One region of the Halomonas sp. B23F22_20 genome, then DNA from elsewhere that is predicted to be linked to it. Evidence: riboswitches for the same ligand, from Rfam matches in the RefSeq annotation. Region 1 holds a riboswitch; the other holds the start of a gene.
What was found. A riboswitch is a leader RNA that binds a small molecule or an ion and turns the genes downstream of it on or off. The one in region 1 is predicted to bind thiamine pyrophosphate.
Positions count from the first base shown of each region.

Region 1 (3,201 bases):
TTCGGCCTGTCCAATCGCCTGGTGACCCTCACCGCCACCCCGCCCAACGAGGAGTTCTACCTGATGGGACGGGTGCCGAGGGAGGTGTGAGTACGCTGGTAACGTTCCACTCTGCCAAGGTAGTTTAGTGCCAGGAAACTGGAAGAGAACGCCATGGGGGTAGCACGGAAAGCCTGGACGGATCAGGATCGATTGCAGGTACTATTCCTCTATTGTCAGCTGACGTTCGGACAACTACACAAGCGTCGGCCGGAGGTGATGGTATTAGCCGAGCGCATGGGGCGCTCGGTGAACTCCGTGGCGATGAAACTCACCAACTATGCGAGTCTCGACCCCGAGGTCCAGGCCCTTGGAAAGAAAGGCCTTTCCGGTGCCTCTCGACAGGATGCTCTGCTCTGGCAGCGATTGATTGCCAGCCCAGAGCAGGTAGGGAAGGAGTGTGAGGAAGCCTGGGCGGAATTGGCGTTCCACGAGCAGGAAGAGAGCGCGAACGTCGAGAAATATGGCGACTTCTCAGGCCAGGAAACGAGTGGCCTGCAGAAGCGGCGTCTCGGCCAGCCTCTTTTCCGCAAGGCGGTGATGATCCGCTATGACACACGCTGCGTGATCACCGGCCTACGCCACGAAGACCTGCTGATTGCCAGCCATATCGTGCCCTGGCGAGCGCGGCCAGAATCGCGTCTCGATCCGGCCAACGGGCTCTGTCTCAATGCATTGCATGATCGAGCCTTCGATATGGGGCTCTTGGCCATCGATGACCGAGATCGCATCCGGATAGCGCCGGAGCTGAACGATGCGGATGTGGTGGGGCAGCTGAAACACCAGCTACAGGATCTCGATGGCAAGCCCTTGAGTCTGGGACCCGAGGTTTTCCCCAATCGTGACTGTCTCGCTTGGCACTATCGGGAATGCTTTCGCCGATAGTGCCTCAATGGTCGATCAGGCTCTCTCCGATGAGTTGCTCCACCGGCCCTAGCTGGCTCTCATGCAGCAATAGCACGCTTTGGCCGAGCTCGCCGTCGGCGGGCAGGACCACGGCAAACTCGCCTTCTTCCAGGTGGAATTCGTGGATCTGCCGGCTGCCCTCGGGCGTCTCGCAGCGGATCGAGCGGTAGGCGTCGTCCTCGCCGTAGATCAGGCGGTGATAGACCTTGAAGAAGGTGTACAGCGACAGGCCCCAGGGGAAGGCCGACCAGCGGGCGGGATTGTTGCGCGTCTCGGCGTCGACCTCGATGCCATCCGATCGGGCCGCGGCGATGGCAGCGGCCAGCGGCTCGGCGAGCAGCGATGCCTCGTCACGGGGCAGTGGGGCGAGCGCCTCAGCGGCCCGGTGGTAGCGCTCGGCCACGGCCCGATAGTCCGCCAGGTTATTCAGCCGGTGGTCGCTGTGCCGCAGGTCTCCGGCGGCGCAGCCGCCGTTTTCCCAGCCGTGGATCACCCGCAGCGTCAGGCATTCTTCACGCATCGGCGTCGCCAGCAGGGCCTGAAGGGCCACGCGCAGGTGGAGCAGGCGTTCGCCGACCAGATTGTCGAAGGCGGTATAGGGGTCGGCGAAGATACCGTGCAGGCATCCGGGGGCATGTTCCTTGGCTTCGGTGAATGGCATGGCAGGCTTCCGGCGTGTGGGACGTTCGAATTCGGGTGTCGTTGTGTCATGCTGGTCGGGCGATACCGATATCGGCCGTCTCGGTCGTGGCTTGAGGGTCGCCCTCACAATTCACTCACTGTCGCCAGGGGAGTCTCGCCGTGCGCGAGGCTGAGAGAGCGTTCGTCGCTGACCCTGGAACCTGATCCGGTTCATACCGGCGGAGGAAGTGCGACATGCCTTACCTGACGTCTGCCGTGCTCGGCGCGGCGCTGCTGTGCTTTACCGTTCTGGGCCTCAGGGCCCGCCGGGCCGATGGCCCCCTCGACGACTACGTCACCGCCCGCAACTCCCAGTCGGCTCCGACCCTGGGGCTGTCCTTCCTGGCCTCCGGCATGGGTGCCTGGATCCTCTTTGCTCCGCCCGAGATCGGCGCCTTCGTGGGGCCGCTGGGTCTGGCCGGCTATGCGATCGGCTCGGCGCTGCCGTTCATCGTGCTCGGCGCTTTCGGGCCGGCCATCCGCCGCCGGCTGCCCGAGGGCCGCAGCATCGGCGAATACGCCGAGGCCTGTTTCGGCGCCGGCGTGCGGCGCTGGGTATCGTTGGTCTCGGTGCTCTACATGGGCTGCTTCCTGGCCGCCGAGCTGACCGCCATCGGCGCCATCACCGGCCTGCTGTCCGACGTGTCGGTCAACCTGGTGGTGATCGGGGTGGCGGTGGCGACCCTGCTCTACACCGCGGTGGGTGGCCTGCGGGCTAGCCTTGCCACCGACCGCTGGCAGGCCTGGCTGCTGCTGGCCCTGCTGCTGGTGGTGGGCGGCGTGGCGCTCGCCCGGTTGCCTGCGCTGCCCGTCGACGCCTCGCTGCCGTCGATCCCTGCCGGTGACGCTCTCTCCGTGGCGCTGACGCTGGTGATCGCGGTGACCGCGGCCAACCTCTTCCACCAGGGCTACTGGCAGCGAGTCTGGGCGGCGCGGGACGAGCGTGCCCTGGGCCGCGGCGCCTGGCTGGGCGGCGTGACCACCGTGCTGGTGGTAGCGGTGGTCGGCGGTCTTGGCATGTTGGCCGCCATGGCCGGGGTGTCGCTTGGCGAGCCGCCGATTCCGTTCTTCGCGCTACTCGCCGAGGCGCCGGGCTGGCTGGCCCTGCCGGCTCTGGTGCTGGCGGTGACCCTGGTGGCCTCCAGCGTCGATACCCTGCAGAACGGCATCGCTTCGCTGGTGGTGGCCGGCAGCGGCCGTCGTGGCCTGTCGCTGGGCGCGGCCCGTTGGGTCACTGTGGCGCTGATGGTGCCGGTGGTGGCGATCGCCTTGCAGGGGCTCTCGGTGCTGCGGCTGTTCCTGATTGCCGATCTGCTGTGCGCCGCCATCGTGATACCGGTGCTGCTCGGGCTGTGGGCGCGGATGAGCGCCGCCGCGGCCGTGGCCGGCGGGGTGGCCGGCCTGGTTGGTGCCGCGCTGCCGGGCTGGGTCGCCTCCGGCAGCCTGGTCCAGGGCCTGCTGGCGGCGAGCTTCCCCGGTGGCGTGCCGACCCTGCCGCCCTTCCTCGGGGCGCTGGTGGCCTCCAGCCTGGTCGCCCTGCTGGTGGCCTGGTGGCGACCGGCCGAGGTCCATCGC
Region 1 is NZ_JBIEKH010000010.1:63,050-66,250, forward strand. It holds gene ACGTN6_RS10030 (peroxidase-related enzyme) at 1-90, shown strand, start outside; gene ACGTN6_RS10035 (HNH endonuclease) at 154-924, shown strand; gene ACGTN6_RS10040 (hypothetical protein) at 929-1,606, opposite strand; TPP riboswitch at 1,723-1,832, shown strand; gene ACGTN6_RS10045 (sodium:solute symporter family transporter) at 1,822-3,201, shown strand, end outside.

Region 2 (3,201 bases), on a different contig from region 1:
GCAGACGGGCATCGAGCACCTCGATGACCACGTCGATCTCCGGCAGTGCCTCGAGGATCTGGCGACGTGCCTTGTTCATGTGTCCCGGGTACCAGCCGAGCATCACATCTCTCCTGCTTGCCAAATGAAACGGCCGACCATCATAGCAGATGGCCGGCCGCCTCAGGACGGGGCTCGACTATTCCCCGGGATGAAAGTCGATGGCGACCGAGTTGATGCAGTAGCGTTGGCCGGTGGTCTCGGCCGGGCCGTCCGGGAAGACATGGCCGAGGTGGGCATCGCAGCGGGCGCAGATTACTTCGGTGCGCTGCATGCCGTGGCTCGAATCGGCATGCTGCTCAACGCAGCCGGAGGCAAGCGGACGGTCGAAGCTCGGCCAGCCGCAGCCGGCGTCGAACTTGTGCTCGTTCTCGAACAGCGGGGCGTGACAACACACGCAGTGATAGATGCCGTGCTCGTCGGTGACTCCGTGGTCTCCGGAGAAGGGGCGTTCGGTGCCTTTCTCCCGAGTGACGTGATATTGCTCGGGAGTGAGCTGTTCACGCCATTCGGCATCGCTCTTCTCTATCTTCTTGCGCATGGACTTTCTCCTTATCGCGTCGCGGGCGCCTGCACCTCATTGTGACATCCGAAGGGCGGTTTTTTTCCACCTCGGCTACCAACGCTGAGGTCGCGCAGCACCCCGTGCTTGACAGTTTCCAGGGGGCTCAGTAATATACGCGCCATCTCGACGAGGCGAGACACAGCGTCCCATTCGTCTAGTGGTCCAGGACACCGCCCTTTCACGGCGGTAACAGGGGTTCGAACCCCCTATGGGACGCCACTCTTCTCGATGAGATATCGGAGTGCGGGAATAGCTCAGTGGTAGAGCATCGCCTTGCCAAGGCGAGGGTCGCGAGTTCGAATCTCGTTTCCCGCTCCATTTGTCCATTTGGGCAATGATGCGTCCCATTCGTCTAGTGGTCTAGGACACCGCCCTTTCACGGCGGTAACAGGGGTTCGAACCCCCTATGGGACGCCACTTCCGATGTTTGACAATGCGAGACCTGCGGGAATAGCTCAGTGGTAGAGCATCGCCTTGCCAAGGCGAGGGTCGCGAGTTCGAATCTCGTTTCCCGCTCCAATCTTCCCTCGGGAAATTGGATTAGGAAGTCAGGCGGTCGAGGGTCGCGAGCTGGAGCGCCAGCCCGGTCGAATCTCGTTTTCCGCTCCATTTGTCCATTAGGGCAATGATTGCGTCCCATTCGTCTAGTGGCCTAGGACACCGCCCTTTCACGGCGGTAACAGGGGTTCGAACCCCCTATGGGACGCCACTTCGCATCGTCTCCTTCCTGTAGAGCGGGAATAGCTCAGTGGTAGAGCATCGCCTTGCCAAGGCGAGGGTCGCGAGTTCGAATCTCGTTTCCCGCTCCATTTTCTACGTAGCAATATCCGGTAGGCCAAGGCTCGGGTCACGACCCGGTGTGCCGGCCCAGTCGAATCTCGTTTCCCGCTCCATTCAATTCCAGTGCCTCAATCGGTCTGGCCAAGGCTCACGCCGCGAGCCGGGGCGCCGGTCCGATCGAATCTCGTTTCCCGCTCCATGTCAAGATTCTTACGATCCCTCCCCACTCGATCCAGGCGCGGATCACGATCCGGCATGCCGATCTGATGGGTCGTTTTTCTCGCTTTAGTCTGCCTTACCCCTTACCCCTTACCCCTTACCCCTTACCCCTTACCCTGTTCTTTCACTTCCGTCCGTCGATGCCGCCAAGCGAGGCCGACTGTTCTTGCGTACGTGAATGCGCTATGGTCGACCAAGACACGGGGTGCGGCAGACGCCGCTGAGATGATACCCGTTGAACCTGATCCAGTTCACACTGGCGAAGGGATGTCGGCCGGCTCCAGCGCGGCGCCCTTTGCCGCGTACCAAGGAGTTCCCATGGCCGATTCTCCCCTTCCGATCGCTGAACAGGTGGTGCTCATTACCGGCGGTGCCCGTGGCCTCGGTGCGCACTTGAGCCGTGCGTTCCTCGCCCAGGGCGCCCGGGTGGTGATCAACTACTTCCAGAGTCGCGAGGCCGCCGAGACATTGGTGAAGGAGACGCCGCAGCGGGCCCTGGCCGTGCAGGCGGACGTGCGGGAAGCCGGTGCGGTCACCGCGCTGTTCGAGCGGGCCCGTCGCCACTTCGGCGCGCCGATCACCACCGTGGTGAACAACGCGCTGCCCGAGTTCACCTTCAATGGCGATGCGCGTCCCCACGCCGACGCGCTGGACTGGGCGCACCTCAACCAGCAGATCGAGGGCATCAACCGCGGGGCGCTGAATACCACCCGCTCGGCGCTTGACGGCATGCGCGAACGCGGTGGCGGCCGTATCCTCAATATCGGCACCAATCTGTTCCAGAACCCCGTGGTGCCCTATCACGACTATACCGCCGGCAAGGCCGCGCTCCTCTCTTTGACCCGCACGCTGTCCCATGACCTGGGGCCCGATAACATCACCGTGAACATGATCTCCGGCGGGCTCCTGCGCACCACCGACGCGTCGAGCGCGACCCCGGAAGCGGTCTTCGAGCTGATCGCGCAGAACACGCCGTTGCGCCGGGTGACCACGCCGGAGGAATTCGCCGACGCGGCCCTGTTCTTCGCCTCGCCCTGGGCGAGGGCGGTCACCGGCCAGAACCTGATCGTCGACGGCGGGCTGGTGAAAGGATGATGATGCCGCGCAGTTCCGACGAGACCCTGCACATCAACCTGTTCGTCATGGGCTGCGGCCACCATCGCGCGGCCTGGCGGCATCCCGACTCCTGCGCCGAGCGGCTCGGCGACATCGCCTATTACGAGTCGCTGGCGCGCACTGCCGAGCGCGGCAAGCTGGATGCGGTGTTCTTCGCCGACGGCATGAGCGCCGGCAGCGTGGAGGACGGCTTTCACTGGCACCTCGAACCGCTGACCGCGCTCTCCGCCATGAGTCGGGCGACCCGGCGAATCGGCCTGATCAGCACGATCTCGAGTACCTTCTACACACCGTTTCACGCGGCCAGGCTGGTGGGGTCGCTGGATCACATCTCCGGCGGGCGCGTGGGCTGGAACGTGGTGACCTCGATGTTCGACGGCGAGGCGCGCAATCATGGCTATCCGGCGATGCCCGACCACGCTGAGCGCTATGCCCGTGCCGAGGAATTCGTCGAGACCGTACTGGCGCTCTGGGACAGCTGG
Region 2 is NZ_JBIEKH010000001.1:188,172-191,372, forward strand. It holds gene ylqF (ribosome biogenesis GTPase YlqF) at 1-103, opposite strand, end outside; gene msrB (peptide-methionine (R)-S-oxide reductase MsrB) at 179-580, opposite strand; tRNA gene ACGTN6_RS00830 (tRNA-Glu) at 748-823, shown strand; tRNA gene ACGTN6_RS00835 (tRNA-Gly) at 848-922, shown strand; tRNA gene ACGTN6_RS00840 (tRNA-Glu) at 946-1,021, shown strand; tRNA gene ACGTN6_RS00845 (tRNA-Gly) at 1,049-1,123, shown strand; tRNA gene ACGTN6_RS00850 (tRNA-Glu) at 1,238-1,313, shown strand; tRNA gene ACGTN6_RS00855 (tRNA-Gly) at 1,339-1,413, shown strand; TPP riboswitch at 1,795-1,888, shown strand; gene ACGTN6_RS00860 (3-oxoacyl-ACP reductase) at 1,922-2,698, shown strand; gene ACGTN6_RS00865 (LLM class flavin-dependent oxidoreductase) at 2,701-3,201, shown strand, end outside.
Region 2: linked by a shared signal. The riboswitch ahead of ACGTN6_RS00860 (3-oxoacyl-ACP reductase) and the one ahead of ACGTN6_RS10045 (sodium:solute symporter family transporter) in region 1 are both predicted to bind thiamine pyrophosphate.